One region of the Salinivibrio sp. YCSC6 genome, then DNA from elsewhere that is predicted to be linked to it. Evidence: predicted binding sites of a transcription regulator. Region 1 holds the regulator's gene; the other holds the start of a gene.
The links. The regulator PurR, encoded in region 1, represses purine synthesis genes. The targets are predictions, from matches to a motif close to TNANGNAAACGTTTNCNTNA.

Region 1 (7,406 bases):
CGATCGCGAGATCAAACTTCACACCATCCCAAGCACCTTTAGGGCTATAGCTTGCATACAGGTCCCACAATGTATAACCGTCATAGGTCTTCTGATCGGGGTTCTCGTTTTGATCTGCATAATGAGACACTCGCGCACCCAAGTTCACCGGTAACGTCGCTAAACGATAATCCGTTTCCGCGACCAGTTTATGTGCGGGAATTTGCTCTAAGTAACGACCATCTGCTTTATCCTTGCCTTCCATTTGGCTATAGCTCAAATCGTTTTTAAACTGTCCATATTCATGATGGAAGCTCAGCTCTACCCCCTCCAATTTGGCATTGCTTACATTCTGGCGGGTGGTTGTCGCTCCCATAAAATCGACGTTCATTTCGATGAAATCTTCGACATCATTGCGGAAAACACGCGCATCGATATAGCCACTATCCAGATAAGCCATCGGAGCAAACTGATAGGTCAGCGCTAATTCTTTGTTTGCACTCTGTTCAGGCTTAAGGTTTGGATTAGGGACAAAACGGTTAATCAGTTTTGAAGGTCCCCTCGGCACCACAAAATGGGTTCCACTGGCATACATTTCCTCTAAACTTGGCGCGCGAAAAGCTTCCTGATAGCTTGCTGTCAACGCCAACCGTTCGGTCACATTCCACGTCAGTGCAGTCGATGGTGACCATTGGCTGTCACTGGCATCCTCAATGGTTGATGTTGCTCGCGTGTCTTCATTTTTGTAATCGTCGAATCGCAGACCGGCAGTCCATTGCCAAGATTCTGCAAGCGGAATCTCTAGCTGGCCAAACACGCCAATGCTTCTCGCTTTCGCATCTTGTCCCTCAGGACGCTCTCCCGGCGCACTTTTATCGTCACGCTGAGTTTGGTAGTGATCGAGATAACCATCAAATCCTGCGATAAATTCAATATCGTTGAAATGAGCACGATTGGTGAGTGACAATCCTAAGGTTTGCATTTGGTTGTCATCATGCTCATCGGTTACTAAACGATATTCTTTCATTTGCGTATCGTTCCAATACACTCGAGATGAGAGGTCAATCCAATCATTCATTGGTGTGTATTGATAGGCTACAGCAAGGCTTTGGTCTTGAGTTTGGCGATACACCAATGGATAGTTACTTGACGGGTCTTGAACCGAGGGATTCGACGGTGACATGGCATCACGGTCGCCTTGGCGCGCCGAGAAAGTCCACTGGTGCACGAGAGACGGGGTATAGGTGACCTTAGCAAGTCCTCCTTTCTCACGACTCGCGGAGTAGGATAAAGCTTTTCCATTGCCCAGTTGATTGTCATCAGCGTCGTGATAATAGCTCTGCACTAGCCAATCAATCGTATCCGTACGCCCAAATACAGCGCCACTCGTACGCGACGCATTGTCGTTACTGTGGAAACCCTGCTTTAGGTAGCCACCAATGTCTTGGTCAGCATCTAAAAAGTCATAGGCAGACTTGGTGCTTTGCGCCACCACGCCACCAATCGCCCCCGATCCCCACACGGTACTCGCAGGGCCACGAACAACATCAACAGTCTTGAGTAACTCTGGATCGATAAACAGGCTTGAGCGATGTCCCAGAGAGAAATTCTGGCGTACACCATCGATCAGTTGAATCACGCGCCCGTTATCACTACTGAGCCCACGAATCACAATCGCTTGTGATTCATCACGCCCACCACCGGCAATAGACACATTGGGTAAATGGCTAATTAGATCCGCTACGCTGGTCCCCTGCCGTTTTTCAATTTCTTCGAGTGATACCGTGCTGACCGCAGCGGCACCGTTCGCTTTTTGTGCGTCAATGCGGCTTGCATACACCGCGATAACGTCTGATGACGAATCCGCCGTGTTTTGCGTCTCCGCCAACGCTGAAGGAATAAATGCCAATGTGCCAAGGGCAGCACCGATAGCAAGCTTGATCGTAGAAGGAGTCAATACTTCCGAGACGTCCGTTTTTAACAGCATGGGTCTTCCTATTGAGCCAATCAAAAATGAGAATCATGAACAATTTGGCAGGATTGTATTGATCATTAACGGCAATGTAAACGATAATTGCTCGTAATTAGGTTTGTAACTCATAATTACATTTCCGTTCGCTAACAGTGTGTAATGGACTGACGTCGAGCATTGCACTCACATTGACTGGTTTAATAAATAAAGGAATTCATCATGGCAACTGCCGCGGTTAGACTGCTTGCCCTCGCCTCAGCACTACTCTCACTCTCTGTCACAGCATCACCACGCATTGTCAGCGCGGGGGCCGGTGTAACAGACTTACTGGTTGAATTAGGTGCAACAGAACAGATAGTTGGCATTGATGTCACCAGCCATCTACCGAATAAAGAAGTGCCGAATGTCGGCTATCATCGCCAGCTCGCCGTCGAAGGTGTGCTGTCTTTATCACCGACTCTAGTCGTAGGCTCAGATGAAATGGGCCCTACCCCGGTTTTGGAGAAAATCGAAGCGTCAGGGGTAACCGTGGCTCGACTGTCTAGTGAACCCAGCGTCGAGACACTCAAAACACGGATTAAAAAAGTCGCGAGTCTCACCCACACAGAGTCCAAAGCCGCAGAGTTACTGACCGACATAGACACCAAGATTGCGACATTAAAAGCGCATGCCCCCAAAACCACGCTCAAAGGCGTGTTTCTTCTGGTTCACCAAGGACGTCCTGCCAGTGTCGCGGGGGCCAATACCTCACCGGATACCTTGTTGTCGCTGATGGGTGCGACTAACCCTGCCGCCACGGCGCTCAGTAGCTATAAACCACTGTCGTCAGAAGCGTTACTGGGCTTTGATCCGGACTTTATCTTGGTCATGCAACGTTCTCTCGATCAGCTAGGCGGTGTTGAAGGACTCGCTGATGCCGTGCCTTTACTCAATGCCACGCGCGCATTCCAACAGCAGCGTATTATTCCAATTGACGGCAGTGTGTTAGTGGGAGGGCTTAGCCTGAAATCACTGGATGAAGCCATTCGTATTCAGCGCACCGTCGTTGGAGAGAACGACTAATGCAAGCGTCTTTTCGATCCTCACAGTCGCATGTTTTTCCAGCGCTCATCATCGCACTTGTCGTCGTAGGGATAACGTCTATCGCGGTGGGACAATGGCAACTTGGCTGGCTGACCAGTTTACAGAGCTTAACCCCTTGGCATGACAATGTTGAGCCGCATGTACTCGCCATCGTTCAACAAGTTCGATTACCTCGAACCTTGCTGTGTATTTTTATCGGTGCATTGCTCGCCGTTTGCGGCACGTTGATGCAGGGGCTTTTCCGCAACCCTCTCGCTGACCCGGGTATTATCGGTGTCTCCGGCGGCGCATCATTAGGAGGCGCACTGGGCTTGCTATTGCTCTCTTGGGGCAGTATCGAGGCCAGCTTTGTGTTTTCGGTGCCTGCCTTTGCGTTTATCGGTGCACTACTGGCAACCCTATTTGTATACAGAATTGGCACAACGTCCATGGGCAGTTCGGTGACCATCATGTTGCTAGCGGGCATTGCGATCAGTGCTTTGTCCGGCGCTGCATTAGGCTTAATTAACTATGTGGCGGATAATCAAACGTTACGAGACATCGCCCTTTGGTCGATGGGGTCACTGACCGGTGCGACTTGGGGACAAATTGTTCTCACTGGCATCGCTGCATGCTTACTCACGGTATTTGCCTACCAGCGCGCACGCCACTTAAATGCCCTTTTGCTTGGTGAAAACGAAGCGGCGTATTTGGGCATTGATGTACACCATTTAAAACGCCTACTCATTGTTGTGACCGCGGCGGGAATGGGCATTGCGGTAAGTGCTGCCGGTCTTATCGGCTTTGTGGGTCTAGTGATCCCACACATTGGACGTTTAATTGCCGGCCCGGATCATCGCACACTGGTGCCCTTATCAGCCATTCTTGGTGCCCTGTTACTGACCTTGGCCGATATTGTTGCCCGTGTCATTGTCGCCCCCGCCGAATTGCCTGTTGGCATTATTACCGCCCTAATGGGGGCTCCTTTCTTTCTATGGCTTCTTATTCAACAACGAAAAGCAGTGGTTCACGAATGACAGATTCTGCCCTTCAAATCTCCAAGCTCAGCTATGCGCTTAACGGCCGTCAACTGCTAAGCGAGATTGATCTCGCCTTTACTGCTGGCCAGTTACACGTTTTACTCGGGCCCAATGGTGCGGGGAAAAGTACACTGTTAAAGCAATTGATTAGCGACAAACATCAGCATGGCAGTGTGCAGTTTTGGCAACAGCCAAAAAGCCAGTGGCAAGGCGAAGAATTTGCCCGACGAGTGGCCTTCCTTCCCCAACATAGCGGGCTCACGTTTGCATTCTCCGCGCAAGAAGTGGTCGAGATGGGAGCAACACCACTACAGGCAAACCGAGAACAGATCGCGGCCCTTGCTAACGAGCAGCTAACGGCATGGGATATTAGCCATCTTGCTCATCGACCGTATCCGATTTTATCTGGCGGTGAAAAACAACGCGTACACATGGCACGCGTGTCATTACAGCTAGCACAAACCGCACCGGACCAAGCGATACTGATGCTGGATGAACCCACTTCGGCCTTAGATATTACCCATCAGCATTACACCCTCAAGCGCTGTCGAGCACTCGCAGACCAAGGAATGACAGTGCTATTGGTGTTGCACGACCTGAATTTGGCGGCGCAATACGCCGACCAACTGCATTTTTTAAAAGCGGGTCGAATCGTCCTATCCGGCAACCCGTGGCAGTGTTTTAGTAGTGATAGAGTGGCAGACATCTACCAATACCCGCTGACCGTTCTGACTCATCCGGAGCATGACTGCCCACTGATCGTGTCTTAATTGATAAATACATCATAGCTGGCTCACAAAACCGTCTGTTGGTCCATTTTCGCTGATCAGACCAATTGCGAGTGTGCGCCAACCTAAGTAAACTGAGAGCGCAACCGATTAGCTATGAGAATGGATGAAATCGGATTCGTTACCTTCGCAACCGTCTGATGTGCCGGGATTGTGAAAGACATCGCCGCTGACGAACAGCGGCGTTTTTCTGTAAGGTCGCGAGTAACGATCCCTACGCATTACTACAAAGAAGAATCAAGATGGCAACGATTAAAGATGTCGCGCGTCTCGCCGGTGTATCGACCACGACGGTGTCACACGTGATAAACAAAACCCGCTTTGTCGCAGAGAAGACGACTGAGAAAGTATGGCAAGCGGTTGAAGAGTTAAACTACGCCCCAAGTGCTGTGGCGCGAAGCTTGAAATGCAACACAACACGTACACTGGGTATGCTGGTGACTAAATCCACCAACCCCTTTTTCGCCGAGCTTGTTCACGGTGTGGAAGACTATTGCTACAAGCAAGGCTACACACTGATTCTCTGCAATACCGAGGGAAACCTTGAAAAGCAACGCGACTACCTGCGTATGTTGTCAGAAAAGCGCGTCGATGGACTCATTGTGGTGTGCTCTGATCTCAACGAAGATTTGATGCTGTTATTAGAAAAAAAACGCGATCTGCCTATGGTCGTGATGGATTGGGGCAGTCACCATATCGATACAGACCGCATAGAAGATAACGCTGAATTAGGCGGTTACCTTGCCACCAAACACTTTATTGATAATGGGCATACTAAAATTGGCTGTATTTCGGGCCAAATGGATAAAAATACCTGTAAGCATCGCTTAAACGGTTATTTCCGTGCGTTAAAAGAAGCCAACATTACAGTGAATGAAAACTGGCTGATTGAGGCGGATTTCGAAGCCGATCAAGCACAAATTGCCGCGAAGCAATTAGCGACAATGTCAGACCGCCCGACCGCTGTCTTTTGTTTTAATGACATTATGGCATTAGCGGCGATTAGTACGTTTAACGAGTACGGCTTGAAAGTGCCAGAAGATATATCGGTGATTGGTTACGATAATATTGACCTCACCGAGTATTTCTCGCCACCATTGACAACGATTCACCAGCCCAAACGCCGTCTAGGCAAAACGGCGGTCAAACTCTTGCTCGCGCGAATTGCCAACAACGAGACTCAGCAGCAAGTGTTCGAAATGCAACCTGCACTAGTGAGTCGACAGTCAGTTAAAACACTATCTTAATGTTTTAATGAAACTTTTATGAAGAGCACCGTCAATGTCTTGGCGGTGCTTTTTTACGCGACGACTCTTCCGGTAGTGCTTTTACTCTAGTTCATCAATTACACCCACCCTGAACCAAGATCACATTTTGTGTGATGGGAGAGGACGACATCGGTGTCTAATTATTATATGCTTAATAGCGTTTGAACAAGGCAAACCATGGCGAAAGCATGGGACGCAAAGCCTCCGGCCTAACGGTAATTTGACATGATGTCAAAATATCAACGGTAGCGGGGTTGCCAACATATCAAAGCTGACAAATTTGATGGCTCGTTGACAATTCTGCGATCTTGCCTTGTTACATTATGACGTCTTTTTTAGGCATTAGTAATTCATCGAGATTTTAATCAAATGGATAAACCAGCTTTAAAGAACGCAATGAAGTTATTTGCCAAATTTGGCAGCATAAAGTCCCGTTCAATGTTCGGTGGATTTGGTATCTTTTGTGAAGACACCATGTTCGCGCTTGTCGTTAACAACACTCTCCATTTACGTGCTGGAAAAGAAAACGAAGCACTATTAAAAAAACAAGGCTTGGCACCCTACGTGTATAAAAAGCGCGGCTTTCCTGTCGTGACGAAATATTTTGCGATCCCTGAATACTGGTGGGATGACCAAGATAAGCTGCTCACAGAAGCTAAAGAGGCGCTGGATGTCGCGACCCGTGATCGTGATTTGAAAAAACAAGCCACACCGTCTCGTCTAAAAGACTTACCTAATTTACGGCTCGCGACCGAGCGCATGCTGAAAAAAGCAGGTATTGAGACGCCTGAAAGCTTACAGCAACAAGGTGCCGTCAATGCCTATAAAGCGCTCCTTTCTGCGCATGAAAAAGAGCTAAGCTTGGAATTACTGTGGTCACTAGAAGGTGCAATTACTGGCAAGCATTGGTCTGTGGTTCCACCCCAACGTCGCCAAGAATTATTACAACATTTAGAAAATTAATTCCTCACACCCCCCATACCTCTCTACCTTTTTTGTGAGCAATGTTCGCGTCCAACACCGCCTTTAAGGCGGTGTCGCTTTTTCTGAACGAGCTAAACGCTCAATAATCCATCATTCAAACTGATTTCTGACAAAATACGAAAGTTTCTTGCGATCGGTCGGGTCTGGTTAAAGGTACGATTAAGGACACAGTTCCTCAATGTAACCGACAAATCAGCCAGTTAATTCAGCTACAGTACCTAAAGTAATAACTGGGACCCATTTACTATCGGACGAGACACAGTATGCCAGTAAAAAAGATATTGCTTGGTTTAGTGGTGGTGGCGCTTGTAAC
Region 2 (7,406 bases), 950 kb from region 1:
CGCCGATCTGTACGACAAAGTCTCACAAGCCTTTGCCGTTTTCTTACCGGTACGTTCCGTTGGCGTGATGGGCGATGGCCGCAAATACGATTGGATCATTGCCTTGCGTGCTGTCGAAACCATCGACTTTATGACCGCGCACTGGGCACACCTGCCATACGATTTCCTTGGCAAAGTGTCGAACCGCATTATCAACGAAGTCGACGGCATCTCCCGCGTGGTTTACGACGTCTCCGGCAAACCGCCAGCGACGATTGAGTGGGAATGATCGTTTGAGAAAGTAAAACGCCAGATTAACGACATAAAGCCCATGCCTAGCGTGGGCTTTTTTGTTTCTAAATGTTTCAGGGTTATCCCGTCATTGCGGTTTTTTGTGCTGAAAAGCAAATATATCTGATGGTTAACATTTTGCTAACAGGGTGTTGTGTAGCTAACTATGCTGATTTTTGCTTTACTGGGGCCGATATTTCATTAATTTGTCATTAAAGGCAGCGTCAGGGCATGTGCTGTGGCGACATTGAAACAATATGGAGTGAGCTGTGAGCAGTCAACTTAGTCAGTCAGCGGATGCTGACGGCCCGCGAGGGTTAGACCGGTTTTTAAATATGATTGAGCGGGCAGGAAACCGTATTCCTGATCCGGCACTGTTGTTTTTCTGGGGCTTGATTATCGTTTGGGTATTGTCGGCCATTTTATCGCAAGTAGAGTTCGATGCCGTTCACCCGCTGACGGGGAATGCGGTGCAAGTGAACAACCTACTCACCGGCGATGCGCTCGCACACTTTCTAGCCAACATGGTTAGCACTTTTACTGGTTTTGCGCCGCTGGGCATTGTTTTGGTTGCGATGCTAGGGGTGGGAGTGGCTGATCAGTCAGGCTTTATCACCACCGGTCTGAAGAAAATGTTGAGTGTGACGCCGAAGCAAGCGCTTACACCAATGCTGATTTTGGTAGCGATTGTATCCCACACTGCCGCAGATGCAGGCTATGTGCTGGTGATCCCACTAGGCGGGATTATCTTCCATGCGGCGGGACGCCACCCATTGGCGGGGATTGCCGCCGCGTTTGCCGGTGTCTCGGGGGGATTTTCAGCGAACTTTATTCCGTCTGGCATTGATCCTTTACTCGCTGGATTTACCGAATCAGCCGCTCACGTATTGGATGATACCTATCAGGTGAATCCACTCGCAAACCTCTACTTTACTGGCCTGTCATCGATTTTGATTGTGGCATTAGGCTGGTTTGTGACTGAGAAAATCATTGAACCGCGCCTTAGCCGCACGCCGATTGATGAGGATGCTGAAGACGCTCCTGACCTTGGTTCATTCACGGCGATTGAAGGTAAAGCGTTTAACCGCGCAGGCTTGGCCATGTTGGTGGGAATTGCTGCGCTTGTTGCTGCTGCTTGGCCGGAAACATCGCCACTTCGCTCTCCGTCAGGGGAACTGACCGCATTTGATGCGCCGATTATGCAATCAATCGTACCGCTGATTTTCGTGCTCTTTATTATTCCGGGCATTGTCTACGGCAAAACCGCAGGTACCTTTAAAACCAGCCAAGACGTAATCAAATCCATGTCGGATACCATGGCGACTATGGGTGCGTACATGGTGATGGCGTTCTTCTGTGCGCAATTTTTGGCTGCATTTACCCAATCCAACATTGGTACTTTGTTAGCACTCAACGGCGCTGAGTTGCTGCAATCGATGAAATTGCCGGGTGAAATGACGATTGTGGGTATGATCCTGCTCACCGCCATGGTCAACTTACTGATCGGGTCGGCATCGGCAAAATGGGGACTGATTGGTCCGATTCTCGTACCAATGCTGATGGTTGTCGGCATTTCGCCTGAGCTATCACAAGCGGCGTATCGTGTGGGTGACTCTGTCTCTAACATTATTTCGCCATTGATGGTTTTCTTCCCGCTAGTGGTGGTGTATTGCCAGCGCTATGTGAAATCGACCGGGATTGGCACTGTGGCGTCGTTAATGATCCCATATTCCATCACCATGCTGGTGGGCTGGACGCTTTTCCTTCTGGCTTATTGGGCGGTTGGGTTGCCGTTGGGCATTCAAGCAAGCTATCAATACTTGGTTCAATAACGCGTTCCGACGTGACGACAGACAAGCCGGCCTTCGAGCCGGCTTATTTGTGTCGTATACTTGGCGCCATCTCAATGGGTGAAGTTACAGGGTTTTGAATGAGCGAGTTGCAAACGCCATCAAACGAGCACGAAAAATACATGCGCCACGCCATGACGCTGGCGGAAAAAGCCGAGCAAGAGGGTGAGGTGCCGGTCGGGGCTGTGGTGGTGTACCAAGGGGAGATTATCGGGACCGGATGGAACCGTTCAATTACCCAACATGATGCTTCTGCGCATGCGGAAATCATGGCATTGCGCCAAGCAGGTCAAGTGCTGGGGAACTATCGCCTGATTGATGCTGACTTGTATGTCACTTTAGAGCCTTGTCCAATGTGCGCTGCGGCTATGGTACATAGCCGTATTCGCAACGTGTATTTTGGCGCCTCCGACCCTAAAACCGGTGCGGCAGGATCGGTGATGAACTTGCTCAGTTACGAGGGCGTGAATCATCACGTGGCATCGCAAGGGGGGCTGCTTGAGGATGCTTGCCGCGAGCAGCTTCAAGCGTTTTTTCGTCGTCGCCGAGCCGAAAAAAAAGCCGCTAAAAAAGCGGCTCGAGAGCAGGGAGAGGGTTAAAACGCATCGTCAAAGGCGGCGAACTCGCGGATGGCAAACGTACGTTGTCGCCAAAGCACTTTCTTGTGCATATTTTGACGCATGCGCTTACGCCGGTTAGCGGCGGAAATCGTGTTTTTACGGAAGTTACTTCTCACGAGCCGTTTTCTCGGAACCATACTGCCCTCATTGCTGTTGCTGGTTAGCGTCGCTTTGTGGTGACGTTTCGTCAGTGTCTGTGACGGTTTCAGACTCTTGCTCAGGCGCTGGCGCGACAATGGTTTGTAGGCCGCCTAAGTCTTCAACCTGCTCATTGTCGAGCGCTTCAATATGCGCTTTTTCATAGCCTAGAATACTTTGATAATAACGGCGGATATTTTCGACGTAGCTTAACGCCTCGTATCCACGCGCATAGCCGTAGCGTGTTTGGGTATAGTATTGGCGCTTGGCAAGCATGGGCAGACGCTTTTTCACATCACTCCACGAGTTAGGGTTGGCCCCTTGTGCCTCCGTGAGGCGGCGTGCATCCATCATGTGGCCAAAACCGATATTGTACGAGGCAAGCGCAAACCAAATACGTTCATGCGGGTTCACGCTATCCGGTACGCGTTCCAATACCCGTTGCAGATAAAGGGCGCCGCCTTTAATGCTCTGCTCGGGATCAAGTCGGTTGCGTACGCCGACAGATTTTGCGGTCGGTAAGGTCAGCATCATCATGCCGCGCACACCAGTCGGTGAAATAGCGCGCGGGTTCCAATGTGATTCCTGATAAGACAGGGCGGCGAGTAAACGCCAGTCAAATTCATTGGCGTATTTTTTAAATAGCGGCTCCCACTTGGGCAGTTTGCTCTCAATCGCGCGCAAAAAGGCGCGGGTATCGACGTAATCAAACTGATCCACGTGACCAAAGTATTTCTCTTCCAAAATCGCCAGTTCGCCGCTTTGAGCAAGGTCACCAAAAAATTCCACCATCAGGGCGTAAACGCTGCTATCGCCTTGCTTTTTCATAAACCAAGCGACTGGCTCGTCTTCGCTCAGTTCCATCGCGACGGTGATATCAGGGTGGGTGCGTTGGATCAGCGCAATGTCGACGGAGTCGGCAATGGTAAAGTCGATGTCACCATTCGCGACTTGTTTGAGGAGTTCGTCGTCATCGGCATCTTGGACGACTTGCCAAGACAGTGCAGGATGGGCTTGTTTCAGTGATTGCAATGTTAAGTCATGACTGGAGCCTTCAACCACTGCCATTACAGCATCATCTCGGTTGAAATCATCGACATCACGCGGTCGCCAGTGGCCATTTTTATACACGACTTGTTGGCTAACAAAATAGTACGCAGGACCGGGGCGAAAGGCGTCAAGGCGTTGCGGTGTGATGGTCAGGCCCGCGGCAATAATGTCAACATCGCCGCGCTCAAGGGCGGGAAAGAGCCCGGAGAGCGTGTAGGTAGGCGTCATTTCCAATTTTACGCCCAGCTTATCGGCAAAGCGCTTGGCTAAATCATAATCTAGGCCGGTTGGACCATTAGGACCGATGTAATAAGAAAGCTGATTATTGAGTGTGCCCACTCTTAGCACGCCGCGATCGCGGATTTTTTCGAGAGTCGTACGGTCATCAAAATGCCAATCACAGCCCGCCAAAGGCAGGGTTAGCAGCACAAGGGCCACGCAGGCAATCCAAGATGGCAGAGTAAATCGACGCTGTCTCAAAGGCTGTTGCTCTTGTTGCGGGCCGGCGTGAAGACACAGGCCGTGATCAATGGACCCTCCATTCTACGTGAATAGGCGTCCGACCGATAGAGGGGAAATTTTTTGCGCAAACGGTTGCGTCAGGTGTGTTGCCCGCGAGGATTTTCCCCTATAATGGCCGCCGCTTGCTTAAAAGGCCAGCAAAAAATGGGCGTAAACCTGCAGACAGCAAAGGCTGCCAGTGTGAGTTGTGATACCCAAGTTTACATGCCAGCGCGTGTTAATTTGGGTATACCCCTTTCACTAACTGCTAACGAGAGACGTACGCACATGGATATTTTGCGTGGTTCCCCCGCACTGTCTGAGTTTCGTGTCAATAAACTGCTGGCTAGCTGTCATGCGCATCAGTTGCCAGTCACGGCACTGTATGCTGAGTTTATTCACTTCGCTGATTTGCATCACCCCTTGGATAGCGCGAGTCGCGAAAAGCTCGAAAAGTTGCTGACTTACGGGCCCACTTTACCGCCGCATGCGCCTGAAGGGACGCTGTTTCTCGTTACGCCTCGTCCCGGCACCTTGTCGCCGTGGTCATCCAAAGCAACCGATATTGCCCATAACTGTGGCTTGGACGCGGTGAAACGCTTAGAGCGCGGTACGGCGTACTATATTCAGTTATCTGCTCCTTTGACCAGTGAGCAACACGCAACCTTAACGGGATTGTTGCACGATCGGATGATGGAAGCTGTGTTCAGTGAGCTTGAGGCCGCCGCGGTGCTATTCGAGCAAGCGGAACCTGCGCCGATGCATAGCGTAGACATTCTCTCAGGTGGCCGCGCCGCCTTAGTCGAGGCCAACCAAGCCTTAGGGTTGGCACTGGCAGAAGATGAAATTGACTATCTGGTCGAGAACTTCACCCAGCTGGGGCGTAATCCTAACGACATCGAACTGATGATGTTTGCGCAAGCCAACTCTGAGCATTGCCGACATAAAATTTTCAACGCCGACTGGACCATTGATGGTGAAAAACAGCCTAAGTCGCTGTTTAAAATGATCAAAAACACCTATGAGAAAACCCCAGATAACGTGCTGTCGGCGTATAAAGACAACGCAGCCGTGATGATGGGCTCAAGCGTTGGGCGCTTTTTCCCCAGCCCTGACAGCCACACTTATCAATATCACCATGAGCCGGCTCATATTTTGATGAAGGTGGAAACCCACAACCATCCTACCGCGATTTCACCGTGGCCAGGCGCGGCAACAGGCTCTGGCGGTGAGATTCGTGATGAGGGGGCAACCGGTGTCGGAGGCAAACCCAAAGCAGGATTGGTCGGTTTTTCCGTCTCTAACCTCAAAATTCCGGGCTTTGTTCAGCCGTGGGAGCGCGATTATGGTAAGCCTGAGCGCATTGCCACTGCGCTCGATATTATGCTGGAAGGCCCGCTAGGCGGCGCGGCGTTTAACAACGAATTTGGCCGGCCTAACTTGCTGGGTTATTTCCGCACCTATGAGCAATTGGTGACCTCGCATGCCGGTGAGGAAGTGCGTGGCTATCACAAACCCATCATGATCGCCGGTGGTATGGGTAACATCCGTGACGGCCATGTGCAAAAAGGCGAGATTGACGTGGGCGCCAAACTGATTGTGTTAGGTGGTCCGGCGATGAACATCGGCCTTGGCGGCGGTGCGGCATCGTCGATGGCGTCAGGCCAGTCAGCGGAAGACTTAGACTTTGCCTCGGTACAGCGTGAGAATCCAGAAATGGAGCGTCGCTGCCAAGAGGTGATCGATCGTTGCTGGCAGCTTGGCGACGATAATCCGATTGCCTTTATCCACGATGTGGGCGCAGGTGGCCTGTCCAATGCGATGCCTGAGCTGGTCGATGATGGCGGCCGCGGTGGACGCTTTAACTTGCGTGACATTCCTAATGATGAGCCGGGAATGAGTCCGCTTGCCATTTGGTGTAACGAGTCACAAGAGCGTTATGTCTTGGCGGTTAAACCGGAAAATATGGCGCTTTTCGAAGCCTTATGCGAGCGTGAACGGGCGCCGTACGCGGTGATTGGTGAGGCCACCGATGCGCGTCATCTGTCGCTTGAAGACAGCCACTTCAACAATACCCCTATCGACATGCCGATGGATATCTTGCTGGGTAAAGCGCCCAAAATGCACCGGGATGTGATGCGTCAGCAAGTGACAGGTACCGCGCTTAACACCCAAGGCATTGAGCTAGCGGAAGCCTGTGAGCGTGTTTTACGCTTGCCGGCGGTGGCGGAGAAAACCTTCTTGATCACCATCGGTGACCGTTCGGTGACCGGACTGGTTGCGCGTGACCAAATGGTCGGCCCTTGGCAGGTACCGGTCGCTAACTGTGCGGTCACGGCGGCCAGTTATGACAGTTATCACGGCGAGGCGATGGCGATGGGTGAGCGTACCCCAGCTGCCTTGCTCGACTTTGCTGCTTCTGCCCGTATGGCGGTCGGCGAAGCACTTACCAATATCGCCTGTGCCGATATTGGTAGCCTGACTAACATTAAACTGTCTGCGAACTGGATGTCCGCGGCAGGTCATCCGGGCGAAGACGCCGGGTTGTACGAAGCGGTTAAAGCCGTTGGCGAGGAGCTGTGTCCTGAGCTGTCACTGACCATTCCGGTGGGTAAAGACTCGATGTCGATGAAAACCCAGTGGCAGCAAGACGGTGAAAACAAAACCGTCACCGCGCCGATGTCGCTGATTATCACCGCCTTTGGCCGCGTGGAAGATGTGCGTCGTACCGTGACCCCACAACTGCGTACCGATAAAGGTGACAGCCACTTGATCGCGATCGATCTCGGTGAGGGCGCGCAGCGTCTGGGCGCAACCGCGTTGGCTCAGGTTTACCACCAATTGGGCGATAAGCCTGCCGATGTCACCAGCAGCGCCCGCCTAAAAGGCTTTTTCAATGCGATGCAAACCTTGGTAGCAGAGCAAAAGTTACTGGCGTATCACGATCGAGCTGATGGCGGACTGTTCGTCACCTTGG

Region 2: purL (phosphoribosylformylglycinamidine synthase) is a predicted target of PurR. The motif match lies at 4,511-4,530, and genes of this name have one in related genera.

What each region holds. Positions count from the first base shown of each region.
Region 1 is NZ_CP039516.1:1,593,013-1,600,418, forward strand. Features, by position in the region: gene E8E00_RS07265 (TonB-dependent hemoglobin/transferrin/lactoferrin family receptor) at 1-1,966, opposite strand, end outside; gene E8E00_RS07270 (hemin ABC transporter substrate-binding protein) at 2,171-3,013, shown strand; gene E8E00_RS07275 (iron ABC transporter permease) at 3,013-4,050, shown strand; gene E8E00_RS07280 (heme ABC transporter ATP-binding protein) at 4,047-4,823, shown strand; gene purR (HTH-type transcriptional repressor PurR) at 5,084-6,088, shown strand; cyclic di-GMP riboswitch class I at 6,269-6,371, shown strand; gene E8E00_RS07290 (TfoX/Sxy family DNA transformation protein) at 6,479-7,072, shown strand; gene lpdA (dihydrolipoyl dehydrogenase) at 7,357-7,406, shown strand, end outside.
Region 2 is NZ_CP039516.1:647,481-654,886, forward strand. Features, by position in the region: gene guaA (glutamine-hydrolyzing GMP synthase) at 1-268, shown strand, start outside; gene E8E00_RS02820 (AbgT family transporter) at 606-2,102, shown strand; gene tadA (tRNA adenosine(34) deaminase TadA) at 2,201-2,719, shown strand; gene E8E00_RS17120 (hypothetical protein) at 2,716-2,877, opposite strand; gene mltF (membrane-bound lytic murein transglycosylase MltF) at 2,885-4,354, opposite strand; gene purL (phosphoribosylformylglycinamidine synthase) at 4,718-7,406, shown strand, end outside.